DNA from 2 places in the Paenibacillus sp. FSL K6-1566 genome. Region 1 is predicted to be linked to the other one. Evidence: riboswitches for the same ligand, from Rfam matches in the RefSeq annotation. Region 1 holds a riboswitch; the other holds the start of a gene.
The links. Region 1 has a riboswitch for cyclic di-GMP ahead of NST08_RS16920 (non-ribosomal peptide synthetase). Riboswitches for the same ligand answer to the same signal wherever they lie in the genome.

Region 1 (6,761 bases):
CATGGAGTCATGGACGAGGTGCTGGTCCACTCGGGTCTGAAGCTGGAGCAGGACTGGGCGCTGCAGCATCCGGGCGATTATCTGGAGGTGCTTCGGCAATCTATCCCGCATGTGCTGTCGGAGGCAGATGTATCCCCGGATCAAGTCATCGGGATTGGCATCGACTTCACGGCATGCACGATGATGCCGCTGGATGCCGGGGGAACTCCGCTGTGCATGCTGGATGAGTGGAGGGACAATCCGCATAGCTGGGTAAAGCTGTGGAAGCATCATGCGGCGCAGGACGAAGCGAACCTGATCAATGAAACCGCTAAGCGGCGAGGGGAGAAATTTCTGTCACGCTACGGAGGGAAGCTGTCCTCGGAGTGGATGCTTGCAAAGTCTTTACAGATTTTGCATGAAGCTCCTGAGTTGTACGAGCAAGCTGTATTGTTCATGGAGGCTGCCGATTGGGTGGTCATGCAATTGACCGGTCAGCTCGCACGGAGCAGCTGTACCGCCGGCTATAAAGCCAATTGGCATAAACGGGAGGGGTATCCGTCCAAGGAATTCCTGCAGTCGCTTGATCCGAGGTTTGGAGACCTTGTGGAGACGAAGCTGAGAGGTCCGATCAAGCCGCTGGGTTCGAAAGCTGGCGGATTAACCGAATCGATGGCAGCCCTGACAGGGCTTCTGCCGGGTACCGCGGTAGCCGTAGCTAACATCGATGCCCATGCCATGGTGCCGGCGGTCAGTGTCGTCACCCCGGGCAAGCTGGTGCTCGCCATGGGAACCTCGACTTGTCATTTGATATTAAGCGACAAGGAAATGACAGGGGAAGGCATTTGCGGTGTCGTCGAGGATGGAATCATTCCAGGTTATTACGGGTATGAAGCAGGACAATCGGCGGTTGGCGATATCTTCGCCTGGTATGTGGATGAGGCGGTGCCAGAATATGTCCGGCGCAAGGCTGCGGAGGAGCGCCTTGGCATTCATGAGTGGCTTGAGAGGGAAGCGGCCCAATATGCCCCTGGTCAAACCGGCCTGCTGGCGATCGATTGGTGGAACGGTAGCCGCTCCGTGCTGATGGATGCTGATCTGAGCGGCGTCATCCTTGGATTGACCCTGCAGACCAAGCCTGCGGAAATATACCGGGCACTGTTAGAGGCTACCGCATTTGGAACGCGGGCGATCATCGAAGCCTTTACGGAAAGCGGCGTAGAAGTTCAGGAGCTTTACGCTTGCGGCGGATTGCCTCAGCGTAACCGGCTGCTGATGCAAATCTATGCCGATGTTACCGGCAAGGAAATCAAAGTTGCGGATACCGTTCAGACCGCTGCTTTTGGGGCAGCTATGTTCGGCGCCGTGGCGGCAGGCAAGGAACAGGGAGGCTTTGGGAGCATCGTAGAAGCTGCAGAAGCCATTGCCCGTGTTCGGGAAGAAACCTTTAAGCCGATTGAGGCTAATGTGCGCGTGTATGATCAATTGTACAAGGAATACAAACGACTTCATGATTATTTGGGAAGAGGCGAAAACGGGGTGCTGAAACGCTTAAAGTCATTAAAGAGCGGCCGGTAGCAACGTATCGGCAGCTTGGGCGATTGTGACAGCATCCGACGGAAAGGTATACATCGGCAGTACACCGAACGGGACGTTGTTTCAATATGATCCTGCTGAGGACACAATGCGGGCGATCGGCAAACCGGTACCTACCGATACCGTAATCTGGACGCTTGTAGCCGGGGAAGATGGCAAAGTATATGGAGGAACGGGATATTCCCAAACGCTGTTTGAATATGATCCCGCTTCCGACCAGACTCGAATTCTTAAATCCTTCAAGTCATCATCGAAAGAGTCGCATATCCGCAGCCTTGCTTACGATTCCGATCACCAAGCGATCTATGTGGGGGGCGCCGATGTCGCCAAGCTTTATAAATACGATCTCGCAAGCGGAACATCCACCGCGCTTCATCCGCCTGAGTTTAATGGCATGACCTCGGTTTATGACCTTCAGTATGCAGGGGGCAAATTATTCGTACGCGTGGATCCGGGACCCGTTATGTTCGTCTATGATCCTGATGCTGCCAGCTGGATCGTAAATAAAAATACGGCCTACAACGCCAGAGGATTCTCACCGTTAGCGCCTGACGGCAAAACGGTATTCTACACCTATTACGAGACCCTTCCGGGAGGCGCGCAGCAGTGGTCCCTTTATTCATACGACGTGAATACGGGAGCTTACGGCTCGCTGGGTGTGGATGTCAAAGGAGCAGGCGTCGCTTTTGGTTATGTACAGCTGGATCAGTCTAAATATCCGGGCTGGACCTTGGTCGGGTTGGCCGGAAATAGCGGCAGGGCATTTTATTACAATCTGGAAACCGGTATGATTGAGACGCCTGAGCTCCCGTTCCCGCCACAATTCGTAGAATTGTTTAACATCGGGAAGAGCATAGACGGGCAGATCTTGTCTGCCGGCTTCATCTCCGGCGGGGGCATGGGGATCTACTCGCCGACCCGCAACGAAACCAAACACTATCCTCAAATCGGCCAAGTCGAGGGATTCGGCTCTTTGAACGAAAAAATGTATTTTGGCGTTTATCCTAGAGCGACCATCTTTGAATACGATCCGGCCAAACCTTGGAACCGGACGGATCCTTCGGAACCGAATAACCCGCTGCGGCTTGGTCAGTTGGGTTTGGAGCAAGACCGGCCTGTAGCAATGCTCGGGGTTGAGGAAGAAAACCTGCTATACATCGGTTCCTATCCAATTGCAGGCAAAACAGGCGGTGCTCTAACCGTGTACAACCCGGATACCGGGAAGTTTGATGTGAAACGGGACATCATTGCTGGCCATTCGATCAATTCGCTGCTTTACAAAAATGGAAAGCTCTTCATGGGCACAGGCGCCATGACCGGCGGAGAGGGAAAGCTTGCCATATACGATACAGCATCCGGCCGGGTAGAACTGGAACAGGTGCCTGTTCCGGGGAAAAAAGCAGTAACGTCTTTGATATGGGGGCCGGACGGTAACGTTTGGGGAATGGCATTAGGGGCTCTGTTCATTTATGATCCGGAGCGCCGAGAAGTTATTTACAGCAACGACCTGTTTCCAGCCGCAGATTATACGCACAGCAATCCTCGCTTGACCGTTGGAACCGACGGCAACGTGTATGGGACTATTTTCACGCGATATGTTGCCGACCGTACGTACACGAGCAAGCTCTTCAAAATCGATGCAGCAAGCAAAGCACTTTCCATCTTGTTGGAAAGCAATGCGGAAAAGCTGGCACAGGACGACTTTGGCAACTTGTATTTCAAATACGGCAGCGAGCTGATGAAGTACAGCGACCCTAATTTAGTCGTACAACTAGATAAAGTACAGCTTGATGCCGAATCGCTCCAGCTTCACCCGGGAGATGAAGTCCGTTATTCTTACGAAGTCTTCCTTGAGAGAGGAAGAAAGACTAAGGAGTTATCCGGTGCTCACATAGAGTATTTGAGCAGCCGAGCGGATAAGGCGGAGATCGATCCAAAAGGAAAGATTATTGCCAAGCAACCGGGGCAGGCCGAGTTGTCGATTCGAATTACATTAAACGGGGTAACCGTTGAATCTAATAAAATCAAGGTAAAAATAACCGGACCTTTTTAAAACTGTTCATGACAGATAGCAATATGAGGCCGTTGTCCTGGACAACGGCTCTTTGCTTTATTGTCCAGTGATCCCAGTGATCCATTAGACAGCGAACTTGAAGAATGGAATTACCAAATGAGTTGAAATTATGGAAGTTTTCGCGTCGGATGGGAGTTGTCCTTATTAGTTATAAAACGGTATTTTAGTCCCGGATGACAAGAGACAAAAGTTATTGGATTTAATGATTCTCGTTGTTGTAATTAGGTCAATGGATATAGGTGTGAGGTTGAAAAATAGAACGATTGTCTTGATTATCCTTCATCCAATATCCGAGTAATAACAGAAGAATACACAAGGATATAGGACAATTAATACCGATTCTATTAGGGTAATGGCGTAATTTGTGGAATTCTGCCGAGGGACAAAAAACGTGTGTATGTCTCTGCTCTTAATCGATTTTTATTAGTAAAAACGTATCCTGTCTTCTGTATAAAATAGCTTTAATACATAGTTAGGTGAAGTTGAGTGGAGCGGCGAACAGCAAAAATTTAGTAAAAATTAACTATCGCGACCTAGAGTTTTATGATGGTTACTTATATCATCTAAACCATTCTTGAAAGACAATATTGAACAAAAGACCTATCGATTTTCAATTGGAAACAAGATACAGTAAATGTAAATCGAATACATAATATAATCATGGTTTACAAATTAAATACTATTTTTGTACGACAATAGCAAACCCACCGAAAGGTGGCGACGCAAAGCTATAGGGGCTAATGCGGGACCTACTGCAACCGCAATGCCAGCCAGTTGCCGAATACAACGGGAAACCTCCGTTTTATTCATTATTTTGAATTGATGAAAGGGGTTTTTTTGACGTTCCAAAAAACAACGGCGGCTTCGCTATAACAAAAAAACTAGTCTGGTGTTGAAGGGGGACGCTATTTCATTACAGAATGCTAAGAGGATTTTTCAGTTCGTTAACAATCAGACATTAATGAATCGATAATCCGGGAGGTTGATGGTCATGGAACAAACGACAAGTGAAGTAACAATTGAGGAATTGCCAGGAGGGGGATGGACCAACGATGAAAGAAACCGGGTTAGTTTTTCCCTTGATTTTGCAACGACCCGAAAACTCCATGAACTGGCGTTCAATTTCGGAATAACTGTGGATATGGCACTTATGGCTTGTTATGCGATTCTGCTTGCCAAATATACCGGCGAGGATGATCCTGTAATCGGGTATCTGTTGGAAAGACAGATGTTTCCTATACGTTACTCTCCTACTGTACATAAGCCATTAGGTAAGTTTCTGTTAGAGGTCAAGCATACCACGATGCAAGCACTCGAAGATCGGAATATGCGAAAGAATCTGAACGGCAATCCGTTCATCAAAGCGGCCTTTACTTGGCAAAGTGCCAATACCACTCCTTATGAATCCGATCAGTTGGGGACGTTTGAGCTTGCTTTGACGGCTTTTAAGAAGGAATCTATCATGATGCACATTGAATATTCGGCCCGGTTGTACAGAAAAGAAACGATCGAGCAGATGGGCGGCCATTTGAGCCGAATTGTGCATGAAGTGTTTGATTTCCCCGAGAATGCGATTGCCGACATACGCATGATGTCGGAAGTAGAGGAGAGACAGATTCAGGCTTTCAGCAGAACTAAGACGGACTATCCTTCCGGCCAAACGGTCCATTACTTGTTTGAGGAGCAGGTGCGCTTAAACCCCGATCGCCCGGCGGTCATGACCGAGGAGCATCGGATGTCCTATCGGGAATTGAACGAACACGCGAATCAGCTTGCAAAAGCACTGCAGTATTACGGCGTTAGGCCGGAGAGCGTCGTTGGCATTATCGCGGACCGGTCTGTCAGCATGATTGTCGGGCTTACAGCCATATTGAAAGCGGGCGGCGCATATATGCTCATCGAAGCCGATTCTCCGCGTGAAAGAATCGAATATATGCTCGAGGACAGTCAGGCGGGATTTTTGCTGGCCCCTTCCAGTTGGAAGCCTGACATTGCATTTAAAGGAAAAGTAATTTATTGGGACAACGAGCAGCAAAACCTCGACAACTGTTCCCATACGATATCTGCTGTAACCTCGCAAAGTTTAGCGTATATCATCTATACTTCCGGATCAACGGGGACACCGACAGGGGTCATGATTGAACATCGCAACATCGTAAGCCTGGTCAAGAATACCGATTATTTCAACTTTTCCAAGGAGCATCGAATTTTGCAAACCGGTAAAATTGCATCCGATGCGTCGACCTTTGAAATTTGGGGATCCCTTTTGAACGGATCTACCTTGTATTTGATGAATGACACGGACTCATTTGACATTCACAAATTGAAGGAAACCATCATCGACCACTTTATTACGGCTTGGTTCCTGACTACGGCTCAGTTCCATAATCTGGCCGAACTGGATCCGGGCGTCTTTCGCACGGTAGACACCTTGCTAATCGGCGGAGAAGCGTTATCGCCGAAGTACGTAAATGCCGTAAGGAAGAGGTGCCCCGATCTGCGGATGATCAATATGTACGGTCCGACGGAAAACACGACGTTCTCCACTTATTTCCCGATCGAACGTGATTTCGAAACCGCCATTCCAATTGGCAGACCAATATGCAATTCCTCCGCTTATATTCTTGATAAACAGTTAAATCTTCAGCCGGTCGGAGTAGTGGGAGAGCTTTGGGTCGGAGGAGACGGTATCGCGCGGGGGTATGTGAACCGGCTGGAATTGACAGAAGCCAAGTTTGTGGAACATCCGCTCCTTGGGGAACGGTTATATCGAACGGGGGATTTGGCCATGTGGCTGCCGGATGGCAATATCGAAATGATCGGGCGAATCGACGATCAAGTGAAGATCCGAGGGTATCGAGTGGAACCGGGAGAAATCGAGACTCGGCTATTGGAACACAATGGAATCTCGAAAGCCGCGGTAGCCATCAAAGCCGACAGAAGTGGAAATCCGATAATATGCGCGTATTTTGTTGCGAAACAGGTGTTGTCCGAAACGGAAGTGATGGCGTATTTAGCCCGAAATTTACCTGAATATTTCCTGCCCTCTCTTGTAGTACAAGTGGAAAGCTTGCCGCTCACCCCTAACGGGAAAGTCGATAAAAAAGCTCTG
Region 2 (6,761 bases), 2.5 Mb from region 1:
CAAGCGGTGATTCGCCATCTGTACCCAACTTGGAATGGTATTGCCGAACCAATACGATTTTCGCGCTTGTTAGGCGCGGGTACATTACAATGGATAATTGGAGCAGCTGTTCGCTCGTACAGAAAAATGATTGAATCCAAGCACCTGACTTGAAATGGCTTCCCTTAAAGCTGGAAGCACCATATCTTTAAGCAAATAACCCCAGAAGGTCGAGAATCGACATCCGGGGTTCTATTTTTTATGGAGGACTTATTACTCATGGCTTGGTTTATTTAACTTTGCGCACTTTCTATTGATCTCTTCCTCATGGCTTTTTAATTCCATGTAACGGACAATCAGCTTATCGAACGACTGCGAAAGTGCGACAACATCTTGATGTACGAATTCAAGACTGCCGGCCATTCGCTCAAGTTCCCTCCTGAGATATTCGAGCTCGTCGGATACATGCTTCAGTTCGTTCTCTATAGAAACCATCACATCCACCCACCCCCATCGTAGCAAGTGATTTATGACAGCTGCCAACGTTTTTGCGGCAAACCTTCTCAAACAGAGAGTTGATCGCTCATTCCTAAACGAACAAACCGTTAAAGCATGCTCCTCTTCATGAAATGTTGAAGGCTACCCGATTCAGTTTCTGCAGCGGCGTCAGGTCAGCAGGGTTATCTAAAATAAACAGTTCCCTATTCAATCGTTGTCGCATGGCGGATCAGAGGTTTCCGTCGTATTCGGCCAATTGCAGGGATCGTGGTTGCATATGAGCGTCCACAACAGCCTCTGCAGCTTCGCGTCACCACCCTTTCGACGGGTTTGCGATAGATTGTACGAATTATGAATTAGGTTTAAATTTTAACTATCTGTCATCAGTGGCTTGCCTATAATTATAAAATTTTACTTTAATAAATAAAATACCCATAATTGGGTAATTAGTGCTTATGTATTGCCTATATCTTCATGTAAATTTTCTTAGGAATGCCCCTTTATGATTGACTCTCGTTTTGGCGTATATCTTTTTGATGAAAGTACGGACCGTGCTTTGACTGATTCCATAAATATCCGCAATTTCAGGCACGTTTTTATTTTCCAGCCATTCGTAGGCGATTTCTTTCTCGCGGTTTGTTAATTCATATTGGTCAAAGAGTGAGTAGGTCAGCTCTTTTTGTAGCATGGGATCCTTTTGGGGTAACTTTTTCTTCAATATTTTTGGCCAGATGTTCAATGAGGGGCAGTACAAATGTAACCTCGTGAAAGTAATGAAAACAGAGGCTGAGGTAGCCTATAATAACATGATTTATTCGTATTGGCGTGCAAACGCAGGACAGCTCTGCAAACAATTTATTGCTGTGCTCGGCGCCGATTACGACTGAGACCGATTGATTTTCCATGGATAACGCAATGGCATTGATTCCCGCCTTGTTCATAGCAGAAGATGTTCCGATTTTCAAATGATTTCTTTCAAAATAACCTTTTAACAGCTCCGTCCCGCAATAATCGATAACGGTTCCCTCTGGGTCCGCAATCACAAATAAATAAGGTATAGACAGCAAATCGTTCATATTCCTGGTTTCCTCTTGCAACAGATACAGGATTTCTTTTCGCTCGATCAGCCTTTCTTTAATTTCAGAGATGCTGAGGATATTAGGAAAATGATCGTTTACTTTCAGCAATGTTCTTTGGCCCATTATTTTCCCTTCTTCCTTGTTAAGAATAAGTGATTAATAATGAAATCGATCTCCTATTTATCGCCGCTGTGAAGATTCGGTAGCTCTTAGCGAAAAATAAAAAACCTCCATCCATGAAGATTACCATAGCAAAATAGGACGGAGGCTTCCGTCGTATTCGGCAACTGGCTGGCATCACGTATCTTAGCAGATTCGCATTAGCCCCTATAGCTTTGCGTCGCCACTTTTCAGTGGGTTTGCTATTATCGTACGAAACGATTCGATTGGTTTGCTGTCAAAGACGCTGCCGCATGAATATTCCTTGTTATCCGCTGAGAGTTGAACTGCTGTAGTTATACCGCGCTGCGGGAAATCATGTTCCGCATCATTCACCTCCTTTCAGGCAATTGACCGTAACTTTTAAGGAACAGGCAGTTACTGCAGGAGCCTCCCTATAAAAATTTGTGAACAACAAATAGCCTCCGTCAGCTTGTAGACATAGGTAGTAACTAGCAAGAAGTGACGGAGGCTTCCGTCGTATTCGGCAACTGGCTGGCATCGCGGTTCTATGCAGAACCCCATTAGCCCCTATAGCTTTGCGTCGCCACTTTTCAGTGGGTTTGCGATTATCGTACGAACGATTCAATTGTCGAAAGATACAACATATAGTTCTGAATGAATGACCTAATCAAACTATAACTTACATTGTTTTTCATTGAATATAGGCTTCATGACTCAAATTCCCGACAATTACCTGCTGAATTTTGTAATTTTTTGTCACAAAGTAACTAGCAGAGCGTGTAATATGTCAAAATAACCAGCTTCTCCATGATTTAAAAAAGCTTTGCCGCTTCGGCTGCCCGCCGAAGGCCTTCCTCAATGATTTCCTCGCTTCGATCCCGGAATTGATTATGCCCCTCAATGATAATCGTAGTAATGTCGGTAATCCCGAACACGTTGAGATGATTTTTTACGAAGCTGACCGCCATCTCGGATGGATCGCCCTCCGCATAGATCCCGCCTCTAGCATTCAGCAGTGCTGCTTTTTTGTCACCCAACAGACCGACCAAGCCCTGCTCCGTATATTTGAACGTTTTACGCGGATGATGCATGTAGTCCAGGTAGGCATGCAGCACTGCAGGAACCGTCAGATTCCAGAGCGGGAAGGCAAACACCAATTTGTCGGCGGCAAGAAATTGCTCCAAGTGCCGGTTGACGATGTCCCGAACGGCCTGCTCTTCCTCCGAAAGCTCCATGCTCATGGCTGACTTGAAATTCCCGCTAATCATAATGTCGTCCAGAAGGGGAATGCGTTCCCGGTACAGGTCGACCTCAACCACCGCATCATTCGGATGTGCCTCGCGGTAGCTATTGAAAAATGCGTCGTATAATCTGCTTGTGACGGCCCCTTGGCGGTTGTTGGCTTTAATGAATAAAGTGGTTGTCATTAGAATCTCCTCCTATATTTTGTAATCAAAGTGAATGGACTCAAAGCTGCGATATCAGCTTCCCGCCGCTCTTATATGACCGTGCTCCGTTTTCCCGAACCTTAGGGAATAGAAAATCAGCATGGCGAGCAGCAGCCCGGCTAGCACCAGATAAATATTGCTGTAAATTTGTCCCTTGGCATAGGCATACAAGGGGTTCCACGATACCCCGGAGCGGATATCCAGCATTGTTCCGTACACACCGGAAGCGATCCCGGCCGAAATAAAATTCAGCATCTGCATCAGCCCCATTCCGATGCCGGCCTGCTCTTTCGCTAAGCTGAGGGAGACGGAATTGGATAGTGCAATCATCCCGAACGTCTGCCCGACATTGCCTAGAATCAGGAAGAACGCAACCGCGACGGCTGAAATGGCGGAGAACGTGGATAAGAGTACAAAGCACGCGACCAACATAATCATGCCGGTTAGAAACAGATACGTGTTCCCTTTGGCATCGGCCAGCTTCCCCCCTGTCTTCCCGAGCAGAGCGGAGGCCGCGGCGGCCGGCACCATGACAAATCCGATCCAACCTGGAGGCAGCGCATGAATCTCTGCCAGCAGCAACGGGCTTAGAAAATGCAGCGCAAAGGCCGCGCCGCTGAACAGAAACATGATGACAAGCCTAACCGAATACTCTCGATTCCGGAACAAAACCGGGCTCACGAACGGGACGGATGCACGATGAATCCGGACAATGAACAACGCGGCTACCAGCAGTCCGGCTAGCGGAAGCCACCAGATTCCGTTCGTTATTCCCAGCAGCAGACAAGTGATCGCGACAGCCAGCAGGCCGCCTCCCAGCAGGTCGAATGATCCTGGCACCTGAGGGTCTTCGTCCTTCAGATATTTCCGGTAAAAAGGAAGCGTGATGAGAATCAGCAAAGGGATGCTGAACAGCCAGCGCCAATGAGCAAAGCCGGCCACTAGCGAGGACACCACCGGCCCAAGCGCGCTGCCGATGGACAATCCAATAAAGGCTGTCGCCATGGCTGCTCCTCTTCGCTCCGGCGGGAAGTAGCGAATCGGTATAAGCGTTGCCGCCGCCGGTATCGCCGCCGCGCCGATCGCCTGAAGGCATCTTGCAGCCAGGACCATCCAGAATGCCTGGGAGACGAGGCCGACCAGAGAGCCGGCCGCGAACAGCAGCAGACCGAATGACAGCAAATTTTTGAGCTGGTAGCGTTCGGTCAGCTTCCCGTACAGAACCGTGCCGATCCCGTACAGCAGGGAATACGAGGAAGTTACCCAGCTAACCTGAGCGGTGCTCAAGCTGAATTCCTCTCGCATGTCCGGCAGGACAAAGTTAAACATCAATCCGCTCATAGCGGACAGACACAGCGTGAACATGAGGACACGCATCAGCTTCCGAGTCTCCATTAGAGCTTCACCCTCCTTGTGAGTAGAAAATTTTAAACAGCGAGATTAGCATGTCTGTCAGTACTTACTGACGTATGCTTTGAAAAAAAACTAGGGGGTTAACGCCCTAGCAAAAATCCGCACACTCTCCTCAATAAAGTCATCCAGCGTTACGGAAGGAAATATCTCCTTGGAATCCAGCTCGTTCATGAATGCGCCAAAGTTCATCATCATAAACGAGATCGCCCGCAGCTCGGGATCTCCGGCAACCAGCTTCCCCTTCTCCGTCATGATCGTAAAATATTTCGTCAACACGTCCAGAAACTGCTTCGGATGCTTGCTGGTCATCTCTCGAAGTCCCGGGAGATGATCACTCTCCTTGATGCTGATCGTGATCAGCTTGCGGTTCCGGATCATCAAGTCATGGTACGTCCGGCTGATCAGAATCAGATCCGCGGTAAGCTCTCCCGTGAGCTTCTCCGCGAAAAGCTTCGTCATTTCTTGACCGTAATGATAGCGTTCGAACGCCATCTCCAGGAGATTTCGCTTGCTGCCGAACTTTCGGAATAGAGTCTTCTCGCTGAGCCCGGCTGCCGAGGCAATCTCCTGCGTCGTGACGCCGTTGTAGCCCTTCCGGGATATCAGATCGATTGCGGCCTGCAGCAGCTTGTCGTCACTGCTTATATGTTGATCTCTACTCATGAAAGTCCCCCCTTCCTACATGAATGTCAGTACTGACTGTCATTCGATGGACTTATCATATTTTACATTGTCTGATTTGTCAAACGGAATTTTAATTGGATTTGCTTGCTTACTCCGCCGGCTCGCCGGCCGCTTCCCACCGGTCGATCTCGGAACGAACCCGAGGCGCAACCTCCGTACCGAGCAGCTCGATCGCCCTCATGACCTCTTCATGCGGCATCGAGCCGACCGGCACGTGCAGCATAAACCGGGTAATACCCACATGCTTGCGAAGATGGATGATCTTCTGAGCGACCGTCTCCGGATCGCCTACATAGAGGGCTCCCTCGAAGCTGCGTGCAGCATCGAAACGGGCGCGATCATAGTAACCCCAGCCGCGCTCCCGGCCGAGCACGTTCATGGCCGCCTGGGTGGAGGGAAAGAACTTGTCCGCGGCAAGCTCCGTATCCTCCGCGATAAATCCATGGGAATGCGAGGCGACCGGAAGCTTCGATACATCATGCCCTGCATGGGCGGCCGCTTCTTTATACAGCTTCACGAGCGGGGCGAACTGCAGCGGGCTCCCGCCAATGATCGCCAGCACGAGCGGCAGGCCGAGCAGGCCGGCCCGGACGACGGATTCGGAGTTGCCGCCGCTGCCGATCCATACGGGCAGGGGGTTCTGCACAGGACGCGGATATACGCCCAGATTATGGATGGCCGGGCGATGCCGGCCCTCCCAGGTCACCCGCTCCGACTCCCGGATTTTTAACAACAGCTCCAGCTTCTCTTCAAACAGCTCATCGTAATCATGAAGATCATAGCCGAACAAAGGAAAGGATTCGATGAATGAGCCCCGCCCGGCCATGATTTCCGCGCGTCCGTTCGAAATCGCGTCCAGCGTGGCGAAGTCCTGGAATACCCGTACCGGATCCGCTGATGACAGCACCGTCACCGCGCTTGTCAGCCGGATCCACTTGGTCCGGGAGGCAGCAGCCGCAAGCACGACCGCAGGGGACGAGGCCGCATAATCTTGGCGATGATGCTCGCCTACTCCATATACATCCAAGCCGACCTGGTCGGCCAGCACAATTTCCTCCACGACCTCGCGCAGCCTTTGGGCGTGGCTGATCAATTCGCCGGTGTGAACGTCCGGCACGGTTTCAACAAACGAGCTAATTCCGATTTCCATCATCGGTTCCTCCTAGTAACGTATCGTTATGTGTATGTTTCACAGACGCTATATTTTCTTTAGTTAATATATCTTTATATTGAACGTTTACGCATCTTTTTTCAAGTGGAAAAACGTCAGGGCTGCAGCCTAAGGTTATCGGCATCAACAGATTCAAAAAAAAGACCGGCACTTCTCCCGAAGGCCGGTCTCTCCCTATGCGGTTTATTTCTTGGCAAGCAAGTATTCCTCGAGGCGGTCCCAAGTTTGCGTAATGCCTTCCTCCATGCCCATTTCGAGCACCTTCTTAAGCTCATCCGCGGATTGATATACGGTCCGGGAGACGATCTTCGTTCTTCCGTCCAGCTCCTCGAATGTCATCGTTGTTGTGGACGCTGGAAGTTCCTC

Region 2: linked by a shared signal. The riboswitch ahead of NST08_RS28490 (hypothetical protein) and the one ahead of NST08_RS16920 (non-ribosomal peptide synthetase) in region 1 are both predicted to bind cyclic di-GMP.

Annotation. Positions count from the first base shown of each region.
Region 1 is NZ_JBBOSR010000001.1:3,854,741-3,861,501, reverse strand. It holds gene NST08_RS16930 (ribulokinase) at 1-1,557, shown strand, start outside; gene NST08_RS16925 (hypothetical protein) at 1,583-3,628, shown strand; cyclic di-GMP riboswitch class I at 4,337-4,431, shown strand; gene NST08_RS16920 (non-ribosomal peptide synthetase) at 4,641-6,761, shown strand, end outside.
Region 2 is NZ_JBBOSR010000001.1:6,359,282-6,366,042, forward strand. It holds gene NST08_RS28480 (hypothetical protein) at 1-134, shown strand, start outside; gene NST08_RS28485 (aspartyl-phosphate phosphatase Spo0E family protein) at 253-474, opposite strand; gene NST08_RS29990 (helix-turn-helix transcriptional regulator) at 950-1,165, opposite strand; gene NST08_RS28490 (hypothetical protein) at 1,131-1,679, opposite strand; cyclic di-GMP riboswitch class I at 1,836-1,930, opposite strand; cyclic di-GMP riboswitch class I at 2,199-2,293, opposite strand; gene NST08_RS28495 (FMN-dependent NADH-azoreductase) at 2,492-3,106, opposite strand; gene NST08_RS28500 (MFS transporter) at 3,161-4,522, opposite strand; gene NST08_RS28505 (TetR/AcrR family transcriptional regulator) at 4,613-5,203, opposite strand; gene NST08_RS28510 (LLM class flavin-dependent oxidoreductase) at 5,313-6,374, opposite strand; gene NST08_RS28515 (SRPBCC domain-containing protein) at 6,579-6,761, opposite strand, start outside.